One region of the Dickeya parazeae Ech586 genome, then DNA from elsewhere that is predicted to be linked to it. Evidence: predicted binding sites of a transcription regulator. Region 1 holds the regulator's gene; each other region holds the start of a gene.
What was found. Region 1 encodes PurR, which represses purine synthesis genes. Its sites were predicted from a motif close to CANGCAAACGTTTGCNTG; they were not measured.

Region 1 (4,363 bases):
CGGCAGTTTGGGAGAGCCTTTCATGTACAGCAGAATCGGGTTTTCAGCAATCTGGCGCTGAATTTTTTCAAGTGTCGTTGTCGTCATTCTATTGCTTCCTCAAGCGCGTGATGAGCAGCCCTTAAGAGCCGCTCATATGACTCGCGGCAAACCGTGGCATACCGCTTCTTTTGTTTTGTATTCTAACGATAGCGACGGCCACAAAAAAACGCTATCTTTTATAGGGTTTTATCCGGGTGACGCGCTAACGGTACAAAGCGACGCCAAATCGCCGGATAATTAAGCAGCAAACACCGTTGTTAACGTTTTCTCACTATTTTGTAGTAGGATTATTCTATCTCCCGCTTTTTTATCAGGTCATTTTCGGGAATACTGTAAAGATTGAACGATTGAGGACAACATTCGGTCAGAACTATCATGCGGTTATTTATTACGCTCTTTTTATTATTTTTCAGTAATCTATTTTCTGGTCTGGCGCTGGCTAATCCGCACGGCGGGGCAGTGCCACCACGCAAATCTGGTGTAGAAACGGCGAATAAAGCGCTTGATGAATCCAAAAAGAACAAAGTTGCCAAAAATGCTAACAAAAAAGGCACGGAGCCGACCCACGGCAAAAAACCGGAAAAACACGCAAAGCCTACGCCAGCCAAAACCGTAGCCAGTCACGATAAAAACGCGAAGTCGCACAATGACAAAAAGTCTGCGGACAAAAAGTCGGTGGCGGCGGCAGCCCATTCCTCCCATACAAAATCGCAGCCAGAGAAAAGCACGCATACCACTAAGGCTGCATTAGCGAAAACCACGAAAAAAGACGCAGCAAAGAAAGAAACACCGGCGCAGGCTAAAACCAGCCACAAAGCGCATGAACTCGTGGTCGCGAAAAACGCGCATAAAAAAGGTAAAGCGGCGGTCGATGAAGAAGATGAGGTAGCCGCCACGTCTTCACATGGTAAAAGCAAGAAAGGCAAACACGATAAAGCGGCGCTGACCATCAGTGCTGCTCACCAAAAACGCTATCAGCACGCCAAATTGACTGCCATGAACAAGCTGATGAGCCAAATCGGTAAACCGTACCATTGGGGCGGCGCAACGCCTTATTCAGGTTTTGATTGCAGCGGGCTGGTGTATTACGCCTATAAAGATGTGGTAAAAATCTCGATTCCGCGCACAGCCAATGAGATGTTCCACCTGCGTGACGCGGCGCCCATCAAGAAAAGCGAACTGGAAAGCGGTGACCTGGTGTTCTTCCGTATCACCAACCGCGGTGCTGCCGACCACGTTGGCGTCTACCTGGGCAATGGTCGTTTTATCCAGTCACCGCGCTCGGGTTCTGACATCAAAATCAGTAAATTGAGTGAAGATTACTGGCAGGATCATTATGTCGGCGCTCGCCGCGTGGTGACACCGAAGACCATTCGCTAACGGATATTCGTCAATAACAATCGGCTAAATGGCTTAATGAATAACGAGAAAAGGGGCACTAGCCCCTTTTCTGTTTTCTTTTTACACCACTGGCGATCTGCTATCAGTTCAATACCGCAGTGAAACTAAAAACAATGATCACCACGAGTGCGACCAACGTACTACACAGCGACATTTTCAAATTTGTATCCATCGTATTCTCCTGTATATGACTGATGATCGCCATCATCCCGTTATGTCTGAATCAACACCGTATCCCGGCGGATGGGCAAGCACATAAAGTATAGGTCTATTATTACCCGACTGAAGTCAAAAAACCGATTTCTGCGTCACAGAGATAACACGAATTGCCTCTTCCCCTTTTGCTCTAAATCGGCCAAAATCCGCAGTTTACCGTGTACACTGCGTTGGTCGAAGCGTCAGCCCTCCCTTCAAGCTACACACCTCGGCATGTCTCCTACTGAAATGTTGCCTTGTTGTCCAGCAGGAGCAAAATTCACGCAGGCAAACGATTAACAACATATTTACTGCTGTAACAGACCCACGACTGTAACAGATGAGTTCAGGAGTCACTTTAGATGGCAACGATTAAAGATGTGGCAAAACGCGCAGGCGTTTCAACCACAACCGTATCACACGTGATTAATAAAACACGTTTCGTCGCCGAAGAGACCAAGGCTGCGGTACGCGCAGCGATTGATGAATTGCATTATTCACCCAGTGCGGTGGCCCGAAGCCTGAAAGTCAACCACACCAAATCTATCGGGCTGCTGGCGACCTCCAGCGAAGCACCCTATTTCGCCGAAATTATCGAAGCGGTGGAAAACAGTTGCTACGCCAGAGGTTACACGTTGATTCTGTGTAACTCTCACAATAATCAGGATAAACAGCGTGCTTACCTGTCCATGCTGGCGCAAAAACGCGTGGATGGCCTGCTGGTGATGTGTGCCGAGTACCCGCCTGAACTGCTGTCAATGCTGGCGGATTATCGCCATATTCCGATGGTCGTCATGGATTGGGGCGAAGCCCACAGCGATTTCACCGATACCATTATTGATAATGCGTTTGCCGGTGGGTATATGGCCGGTCGCTATCTGATTGAGCGCGGGCATCGTGATATCGGTGCCATCCCCGGTTCTCAGGGGCGCAATACCGGCAGCGGGCGTTATTTGGGCTTTCTGAAAGCGCTGAAAGAAGCGGATATCCCCCTGCGTGACGAATGGGTGGTTCAGGGTGACTTTGAACCCGAATCCGGCTACAAAGCCATGCATCAGATTCTGGCGCAAAAGCAGCGACCGACCGCGGTATTCTGCGGCGGCGATATTATGGCTATGGGAGCGATTTGTGCGGCGGATGAACTGGGCCTGCGTGTACCGCAGGATATTTCGGTGATCGGTTACGACAATGTACGCCACTCCCGCTATTTTACGCCGGCGCTCACGACCATTCATCAGCCTAAGGAACGGCTGGGACAGGCGGCGTTCTCCATGCTGCTTGACCGCATCACCAGCAAACGCGAGGAAGCGCAAACCATCGAAGTCCACCCGACGCTGATCGAGCGCCGTTCCGTTGCTGACGGCCCGTATCTCGATTATCGCCGTTAATAGCCAGACGATTTCGTTATCGCACGCTGGCGAATCAACCGCCGTTATACCGCGCCGTAGAGCGCTAAAGCGTGTCTCCCTGGCACCCTAATATAGAACGCAATGTGCTGCTTTAGCCCGATGAATCTTGTCGCCGGGTTAAAGCAGTCATACACTTGTCACTGTCATTGACGACAATAACCATGATCAGACGATGCTTTTAGCAATACGCATCGCCTTACTTTTTCTACCCCACTAATGACTGTTACACCGTTTGTCACGGCCGGGGTAGACGCCTTTCGTGTCGGCTTGTCTCTTATTTTCCTCTGAGGCTCTCAGGGATAGACGATGACGTGTGGAATGGGTACATCGAATACCCTCCATCGCGATATTTGTCTGGTTTATCCCGTATAACGCATGTATCTGGCAAGGTAGGGAGAAGTTATGAGTTCATCTTACGTGGAGGATCTGGGTACCCCCAGTCAACCCTGGTTCCAACTGGTTAATGAAATGCTGTCGGCCGCGAATATCGCCATTAACGGTTCGCGACCGTTTGATATTCAGGTCAAAAACCCTGAACTGTTCAAGCGCATATTGCGTGACGGGTCACTGGGTCTGGGCGAAAGTTACATGGATGGCTGGTGGGAATGTGAACGGCTAGACATGTTTTTCCATCGAGCGATACGCGCCGGGCTGGAGAAGCAACTGCCCCAGCGTTGGCAGGATACGCTACGGATACTGATGGCTCGCCTGACCAATCTGCAATCGCGTCGGCGGGCATGGATTGTAGGTAAGGAGCATTACGACCTCGGTAATGATCTTTTTAGCCTGATGCTAGACCCGTACATGCAGTACTCCTGTGGTTACTGGAAACAAGCCGAAACCCTGGAGCAGGCACAACAAGATAAGCTGCGCCTCATTTGCGAAAAATTGCAGTTACGCCGGGGAATGACACTGCTGGATATCGGCTGCGGCTGGGGTGGTCTGGCCGAATTTGCCGCCCGCCATTACGGTGTTAGCGTAACCGGTGTGACCATCTCCCGCGAGCAACAGGCATTGGCGCAACAACGTTGTCAGGATCTGGATGTCACCATTCTGCTACAGGACTATCGCGATCTGAATCGGCAGTTTGACCGTATCGTTTCCGTCGGCATGTTCGAACATGTCGGTCCGAAAAATTACGATACTTACTTCAGGGTGGTCAGAAAAAACCTCAAATCCACCGGTTTGTTCCTGTTGCATACCATCGGCGCAAACGAAACCAGCCTCAAGGTCGATGCCTGGATAGACAAATACATCTTCCCTAATGGGTGTTTACCCTCAGTGCAGCATATCGCCCAGCGCAGCGAGCCTTATCT
Region 2 (4,363 bases), 580 kb from region 1:
CGACAAACCAGGTTGCTTGTCTTACCCCGCTCCCCCCGTCCGGGGTACTACCCCGACAAAGTCTGGCTTTCAAGCAGCATTAACAGGAAGGTGAACTCCTGGGCAATGTCTTCAAACTGGGCCAAACGGCCAGATTTACCGCCATGGCCAGCCCCCATATCAGTGTGCAACAACAACAGATGATCGTCGGTTTTCAGTTCACGCAGTTTCGCGACCCATTTGGCCGGTTCCCAGTACTGAACTTGTGAATCGTGCAGGCCAGTCGTCACCAGCAAGTGGGGATAACACTGCGCCGAGACGCGATCATAAGGACTATATTGCTTGATGTACTGGTAATCAGCCGCGTTATTCGGATTACCCCACTCATCATATTCGCCAGTGGTGAGCGGAATGGACTCATCCAACATGGTCGTGAGTACATCGACAAACGGCACCTGCGCCACCACCCCATAAAACAGCGAAGGCGCCATGTTTATAACGGCTCCCATCAGTAACCCACCGGCGCTACCCCCCATGGCGAAGGTTTTTTTCGGGTCACCATAGCCTTGCGCCAGCAACGCTTGCGTAACATCGATGAAGTCGGTAAAGGTGTTCATCTTGTTGAACAACCGGCCCTGATCGTGCCATTGCTGTCCCAATTCCCCACCGCCACGAATATGCGCCAGCGCATACACGAAACCACGATCCAGCAGACTTAAACGACTGCTACTGAACTCTGGATCCATACTGCTGCCATAAGCGCCGTAGCCGTAAACCAGCAATGGGCTCTGCGCCAGTTTGCAGTCTTTGCGATACACCAGCGATACCGGTACCGATTCACCATCACGGGCGGTTATCCAGACTCGTTCGCTGCGGTAATTGTCGGCATCAAAATTTTTTACCGCGGATTGTTTGAGTACCGCCTGCACACCGGTTGCCATATCCAGTTCATAGATGGTCATCGGCGTGGTCATTGAAGAGTAACCGTAGCGCAGTTGTGTGCTCTCGGGCGTTGGGTTATAGCTCAGCCAACTCACGTAGGCTGGGTCATTAAACGCAATCTGGCGCGAAACCGCCGTTTGCCAGTGAATATAGCGAATCTGGGTCAACCCGCGCTCACGCTCTTCAACCACGTACCACTCATCAAACAGTGCGAACCCTTCTAGCACACAGTCCGGGCGTGGGGTGATCAATGGCTGCCAGGTTGATTCGTTGGCATCGTGAGCACGATAAAAGCCGAAGGTTTTGCCGTCTTTGTTGGAACGAACGTAAAAATCATCACGAAAATGGTCAATTACATACTCGTGATCCGCCCGCCTCGGTAAAAACACCTGCGGTTTTGCCTGTGGGTCAGTCGCATCCAGCAACAGAATTTCTGTACTGGTGGTACTTTCCAGATAGAGCAGGATATAACGCTCGGACGTGGTTTTATCAAGGCTGAGATAAAACGTATCATCTGTTTCCTCATACACCAGCGCATCCTGCTGCGGATCATCCCCCAGACGATGGCGATACACCTGATAAGGCAGCAACGTCTGCGGATGTTTACGCACATAATAGAGGGTGCAGGAATCTGCCGCCCATTCACTACCGGCAGACACATTCTCCAGCCGGTCCTCCAGCCATTCGCCGCTGGTCAGGTCTCGAAACGTCACCACATACTGCCGACGGGAGAGCAAGTCTTCTGCCACGCTCATCAGTCGATTATCAGGGCTTACCCCCAACGCACCAAGGCTGTAGAACTCGCTGCCAGCCGCCCGTTGATTGCCATCCAGCAATACCTGCCAGGTATCATGTTCCGTTTCCTGCTCCGGCTGGCGCTGATAAATAGCGTAATCTTTGCCGGGCTCGTAACGACTTTGGTAGCGGTAGCCGCGTTTCACATAAGGCACCGAAACATCTTCACCGGGGATCCGCGCCACCATTTCCTCGTACAGGGTACGACGCAGTGCTTCATGAGGCGCCATCACCTGTTCGCAATAGCGATTCTCTTCCTGTAGCCAGGCCAGCACATCCGGACTGTTGCGTTCATCGTCCCGCAGCCAATAGTAATTATCGATACGGGTATCGCCATGCATCGTCATCCTATGCGGGCGTTTTTCGGCTTGCGGCGCGCTCATGCACATCACTCCTTTCCATTCATTTGTCAGACTCTGCCTTACCGCTGCCCCACACTGGCAAACCAGCCATGGCGCAACGGCAAATGCCCAAAGCCTGTCATGAATCAGCAGGGGAATCCAGCTTGTACCGAGATCTGCACGGATTTTCACTCGCTTTTGCGTACCAGTACGCGAGTGATGCCAAACGCAAACGTTTTCGTTTATACTGTGGCCACGTTCGGGCCATAGTCCGCCCGTTTTTACCCCCCTCTTTTCACAACACCATCAGGTATCAGGTTATGTTAACAATGGGAACAGCCCTGCGTCCCGGCGCCACTCGCGTTATGCTGCTAGGTTCCGGTGAACTGGGAAAAGAAGTAGCGATTGAGTGTCAGCGTTTGGGAATCGAGGTGATTGCGGTTGATCGCTATGCTGATGCCCCGGCGATGCAAGTCGCTCACCGCAGCCATGTCATCAATATGCTGGACAGCGACGCATTAAAACAGCTGGTATTGCAGGAGCGCCCGGACTATATCGTGCCGGAGATTGAAGCTATCGCTACCGATATGCTGGTCGCTCTGGAACAGCAAGGACAACGAGTTGTGCCTTGCGCTGAAGCTACCCGTCTAACCATGAATCGTGAAGGTATCCGTCGGTTGGCTGCGGAAACGCTGGGGTTACCCACATCCAGTTATCGCTTTGCCGCCGACGAAGCCGCATTTCGTCAGGCTGCTCAGGAATTAGGTTTTCCCTGCATCGTCAAACCCGTCATGAGTTCGTCAGGGAAAGGCCAGAGCCTTATCCGTTCACCGGAGCAATTGGATCACGCCTGGCGCTACGCACAGGAGGGCGGCCGGGCCGGTGGTGGAAAAGTGATTGTCGAAGGTCTGGTGAAGTTCGATTTCGAAATCACATTATTGACTATCCACGCCGCCGACGGCCTGCACTTCTGTGACCCTATCGGCCACCGTCAGGAAGACGGCGATTACCGTGAATCCTGGCAGCCGCAACACATGAGCGACCTGGCGTTGGCGCGGGCTAAAGAGATTGCCGGCAACGTAGTAAAAGCGCTGGGTGGGTTCGGTTTGTTTGGCGTGGAGCTGTTTATTTGCGGCGATGACGTCATCTTCAGTGAAGTGTCGCCACGCCCGCATGATACCGGTATGGTGACACTCATTTCACAAGACCTGTCCGAGTTTGCTTTGCATGTCCGCGCGTTTCTCGGCTTGCCGATCGGCGCAATTCGCCAGTATGGACCATCCGCCTCGGCGGTTATCTTGCCGGAGCTAACCAGCAACGATGTGCGCTATCAAGGTCTGGAACAGGCTCTGAAACCGCATACCCAGATTCGCCTCTTCGGCAAGCCAGACATCAGTGGGCGCCGCCGTATGGGGGTCGCGTTGGCGACGGCCGACAATACAGAGGCAGCAGTAGAGCTGGCGAAATCCTGCGCGTCTGCCGTCAGCGTAAACGGCTGATATCCTGTATAAGACGGGCCTGTCGGCTCGTCGATTCAGAATGCAAAAAAAGCCCGCATGCGGGCTTTTTGATATGAAGAAAGGGATAACGCTATCAGGCTGTTGCGCCAGCAACCGCTTCACGCGCCAGCGCGGTAATACGATCGTAGTCACCGCTTTCCAGCGCATCAGCAGGCACCAGCCAGGAACCGCCAACACACAGCACGCTTTTCAGCGCCAGATAGTCACGATAATTCTTCAGTGAGATACCGCCGGTTGGACAGAAACGAATTTTGCCAAACGGACCGGCAATCGCCTGCAATGCCTTCACACCGCCATTTGCTTCAGCCGGGAAGAATTTAAACTCACGTAATCCGTAGTCCATCCCCAACATCAGCTCGGACACGGTGCTGATCCCTGGGATCAACGGAATAGTGCCTTCTGTTGCTGCTTTCAATAACGGTTCGGTCAGGCCGGGGCTGATGGCAAACTGCGCACCCGCTGCGGTCACTTCCGCCAGCTGCTGTGGGTTGGTAACGGTACCTGCGCCAACGATAGCGTCCGGCACTTCCTGTGCGATCAGGCGAATAGCCTCTACCGCGCAGTCGGTACGCAACGTCAACTCCAGGACACGAACGCCACCCGCTACCAGGGCTTTCGCCATCGGTACCGCGTGTTCCAGTTTGTTAATCACAATAACAGGAACAACCGGACCGGCTGTCAGAATCTGTTCCGCACTGGTTTTCCAGTTTTTCATCGAGGGTAATCTCCAGTCATGCCCAACGGGCATTGATTAATATCTGGCGCGCCCCTGCCACAGGGATCCGC
Region 3 (4,363 bases), 650 kb from region 1:
TTGATCAGCACCATGCCGGGGACCTGATCCATGAATCCTGCCAGCTCCTCATCGGATAAGGCTTTGGCATGTACGATCAGCGCGTTACAACGCTGGCGGATCAGGACTTCGATGGCATGCCGTTCCTTTTCTTCCTGGTGATAGGAATTGTTGATCAGCACATGCTTTTGCAGGCGCTGCGCCACGGTATCAACGGCTTTGACCATCGCGCCGAAGAACGGGTCCGATACGTCCATGACCACCACGCCGATGGTGTCACTGACCTGTGATGCCAGTGCCTGCGCGTTAGCATTCGGCCGGTAGCCCAATTGTTCGACGGTCTGCAGCACCAGATCGCGTGTCTGTTGGGTGACCGCGCTGTTGTTATTGAGCACACGGGAAACGGTAGCGATGGAAACGCCCGCCTGACGTGCGACATCACGGATGGTAATCATGCAACTCACCACAGAAGAAAAAGTTCACAAGGGCGCCTCTGGCATTCAACCTGTTGGGGGCTATTCTGTCAGGCGTTATGGATAGACTACGTGAGTCATGTCACAGTGATGAAAGCGGTTACATACAATTCTGTAACCTTTGTGACGAGGGTCATTATCCGGGAAAAAGATCGCGGCCAGATGCGACAATCTTGATGAAGGAAGGATGAGGAACGGACACGGGGATAACGCCCCGGTGATGCCGGGGCGTAAAGCAGAGTGGAAGCTAAAGAGGACGCTTTATTCAGCGGCGTAGCCGCTTTCGGGAATCACTTCGCCGTCAAGCCAGGCGTGATTATCGCGCAGCGCCAGACGTCCAGCCAGGAACCAGCCGACAACCAGCGGGTAGATGCTGTGTTCCTGCGTTTGCACCCGCTCTTGAATATCCTGCTCGGTATCGCCGGGAAAAATGGGCACTCTGGCTTGCAGAATAACCGGGCCACCGTCCAACTCTTCGGTGACAAAATGCACCGAAGTACCGTGCTCGCTGTCGCCGTTTTCCAGCGCCTTGCGGTGGGTATGCAGGCCAGGATATTTAGGTAATAGCGATGGGTGGATATTCAGCATCTTCCCCAGAAAACGGGTAACAAATTCGGCGCTGAGGATCCGCATATATCCGGCCAATACCACGACATCAGGCTGATATTTCTCGATTTCGATTGCCAGAGCGGCATCGAAATCGGCACGACTGGCGTAATCGCCCGGCAGTAACGCGTGGGTAGCGATACCAGCGTCACGAGCCCGCTTGAGACCGAAAGCATCAGGGTTATTGCTCAATACCGCACTAATTCGCCCGGGAAGGTGACCATGCTGACAGGCGTCAATTAACGCCTGCAGATTGCTTCCCTGACCTGAAATCAGGACAACGATGTTTTTCATCACTGGATGACCACGGTTTCTCCGCCATCGGTACGGGTAATAACACCGATTTTCCAGGCGGTTTCACCGTTGCTGGTAAGGTGAGCGATAGCATTGTCCGCTTGTTCGGCTGGCAGCGCGATGATCATGCCCACGCCACAGTTAAAGGTGCGGTACATTTCGTGGCGGCTAACGTTGCCGTTTTGCTGCAACCACTGGAACACAGACGGCCACTGCCAGCTGGATTCTTCAATCGTCGCCTGCATACCTTCCGGCAGTACGCGCGGAATATTTTCCCAGAAACCACCGCCGGTGAGGTGAGAAATGGCGTGTACGTCTACGTTTTCAATCAGTGACAGGACGGATTTCACGTAAATTTTAGTCGGGGCCAGCAGATGGTCAGCCAGTGGTTTGCCATCCAGTTGAATCTGTTCCGGATTAGCGCCACTCACTTCGAGGATTTTACGGATCAGCGAGTAACCGTTGGAGTGCGGGCCGCTGGAAGCCAGTGCGACCAGTGCGTCGCCTTCGCGTACTTTACTGCCGTCAATAATCTCGGCTTTTTCAACCACGCCGACGCAGAAACCGGCCACGTCGTAATCATCACCGTGGTACATGCCGGGCATTTCAGCCGTTTCGCCACCCACCAGTGCACAGCCAGACTGTTTGCAGCCTTCGGCGATACCGGTGATAACGCGAGCGGCGGTGTCCACATCCAGCTTGCCGGTGGCGTAATAATCCAGGAAAAACAGCGGCTCGGCACCTTGTACCACCAGGTCGTTGACGCACATTGCCACTAGGTCGATACCAATCGTATCGTGACGCTGCAGGTCCATCGCCAGACGCAGCTTGGTGCCAACCCCATCGGTACCGGAAACCAGTACCGGTTCGCGGTATTTTTGCGGTAAGGCGCACAGGGCACCGAAACCGCCCAATCCACCCATGACTTCCGGGCGACGGGTCTGTTTCACTACACCTTTGATACGGTCTACCAATGCATTGCCAGCATCAATATCCACGCCTGCGTCTTTATAGCTGAGAGAGGTTTTATCGGTCACTGCGGAGTCCCCACGGAGGTTACGATTGGTTTAAAAAATGGAGCGCGCTAATTCTAACAGCGTAAGCAAACGTTTGCGAGCGGTGTCTTCGCTGTGTGACGCTTTCGTCAGGAGACGATGGAGGCCGTTATCGGCGGTCTGGGGGATGGATAGCGATAATTTCCGTTTTCGCTTGATTTGGATCAGACTGGAATCTATGGCGTACATTTGAAAAAGCGGTATAATCCCGCGATTTTTTTGGCCGTCCACTGCCGATGGGGAGTAAAAAGTAATGAAAATCGTCGAGGTAAAACACCCGCTCGTTAAGCATAAACTGGGTCTGATGCGCGAGCACGATATCAGTACCAAGCGTTTTCGCGAACTGGCGTCTGAAGTCGGTAGTTTACTGACCTATGAAGCCACCGCCGATCTGGCGACGGAAAAAGTGACCATCGAAGGCTGGTGCGGCCCGGTTGAAGTTGACCAAATCAAGGGTAAAAAAATTACCGTCGTACCGATCCTGCGTGCTGGCCTTGGCATGATGGAAGGGGTGCTGGAAAACGTACCGAGTGCGCGTATCAGCGTGGTAGGGATGTACCGTGACGAACAAACTCTGGAGCCGGTCCCTTATTTCCAGAAACTGGCTTCTAACATCGACGAACGCATGGCGCTGGTCGTTGACCCGATGCTGGCGACTGGCGGCTCGATGATTGCCACTGTCGACCTGCTGAAGAAAGCGGGTTGCCGCAGCATCAAGGTGCTGGTACTGGTTGCCGCGCCTGAAGGTATTGCCGCGCTGGAGAAAGCGCATCCGGATGTGGAGCTGTACACCGCCTCTATCGACAAGGGCCTCAACGAACACGGTTACATTATGCCGGGCCTGGGCGATGCGGGCGACAAGCTGTTTGGTACGAAATGATATCCAGCCGACTGTAGAGTCGGCTTTTTTTTGCGTATAAGCCGCCGTTTCTGACCTAACCTAATGGCTGGCCCTGCGCATTCCACGGATGGCGACATTTTTTCAGCGTCGATGGAAAGTGGTCGACGCTGAACTTTCTGCCGGGGTTCCCGGTATTTTTCAGTCTGAGACACAGAGGAAAACACGATGACTCGTCGCGCCATCGGCGTCAGTGAACGCCCCCCGCTTTTGCAAACGATACCGCTGAGTTTCCAGCATCTGTTTGCGATGTTCGGAGCCACCGTACTGGTGCCCATTCTGTTCAAGATTAACCCGGCGACCGTACTGCTGTTCAACGGTATCGGTACATTGCTTTATCTGTTTATCTGTAAAGGTAAAATCCCGGCGTATCTGGGCTCTAGTTTTGCGTTTCTCTCTCCGGTCTTTCTGCTATTGCCGCAGGGATATGAAGTGGCGCTGGGCGGCTTTATTCTGTGCGGCGCACTGTTTTGTCTGGTGGCGTTACTGGTGAAAAAAGTCGGAACCGGCTGGCTGAACGTGATTTTCCCGCCAGCGGCAATGGGGGCGATTGTTGCGGTGATCGGGCTGGAACTGGCGGGTGTGGCGGCCAACATGGCGGGCTTGCTGCCGGCTACCGGTACTGAAATGGACACCAAGACCGTCACCGTTTCGCTGGTAACACTGGCGGTAACCGTGCTGGGTTCCGTCTTGTTTCGCGGTTTTCTGGCGATTATCCCTATCCTGATTGGCGTACTGGTGGGTTATGCGCTTGCTTTCGTGATGGGCATGGTGGATTTAACGCCGATCGCTCAGGCGCACTGGTTCGCTTTACCCACCTTTTATACACCGCGTTTTGAGTGGGTGGCGATGCTGACGGTACTGCCAGCCGCGCTGGTGGTAGTCGCCGAACATGTGGGCCATCTGGTGGTCACCGCCAATATCGTGAAAAAAGATCTGATGCGTGACCCAGGTCTGCACCGGTCGCTGTTTGCTAACGGTATTTCGACCATGCTATCCGGCTTTTTTGGTTCCACACCGAATACGACTTACGGTGAGAATATCGGCGTACTGGCGAT

Region 2: a site for PurR is predicted at 2,283-2,300, ahead of purT (formate-dependent phosphoribosylglycinamide formyltransferase). Genes of this name have one in related genera too.
Region 3: a site for PurR is predicted at 2,452-2,469, ahead of purM (phosphoribosylformylglycinamidine cyclo-ligase). Genes of this name have one in related genera too.

What each region holds. Positions count from the first base shown of each region.
Region 1 is NC_013592.1:1,888,365-1,892,727, reverse strand. Features, by position in the region: gene DD586_RS08305 (Grx4 family monothiol glutaredoxin) at 1-87, opposite strand, end outside; gene DD586_RS08300 (C40 family peptidase) at 418-1,422, shown strand; gene cydH (cytochrome bd-I oxidase subunit CydH) at 1,526-1,615, opposite strand; gene purR (HTH-type transcriptional repressor PurR) at 2,001-3,026, shown strand; gene cfa (cyclopropane fatty acyl phospholipid synthase) at 3,450-4,363, shown strand, end outside.
Region 2 is NC_013592.1:2,469,733-2,474,095, forward strand. Features, by position in the region: gene DD586_RS10790 (S9 family peptidase) at 48-2,099, opposite strand; gene purT (formate-dependent phosphoribosylglycinamide formyltransferase) at 2,378-3,556, shown strand; gene DD586_RS10800 (bifunctional 4-hydroxy-2-oxoglutarate aldolase/2-dehydro-3-deoxy-phosphogluconate aldolase) at 3,651-4,292, opposite strand.
Region 3 is NC_013592.1:1,238,406-1,242,768, forward strand. Features, by position in the region: gene galS (HTH-type transcriptional regulator GalS) at 1-434, opposite strand, end outside; gene purN (phosphoribosylglycinamide formyltransferase) at 714-1,352, opposite strand; gene purM (phosphoribosylformylglycinamidine cyclo-ligase) at 1,352-2,389, opposite strand; gene upp (uracil phosphoribosyltransferase) at 2,661-3,287, shown strand; gene uraA (uracil permease) at 3,474-4,363, shown strand, end outside.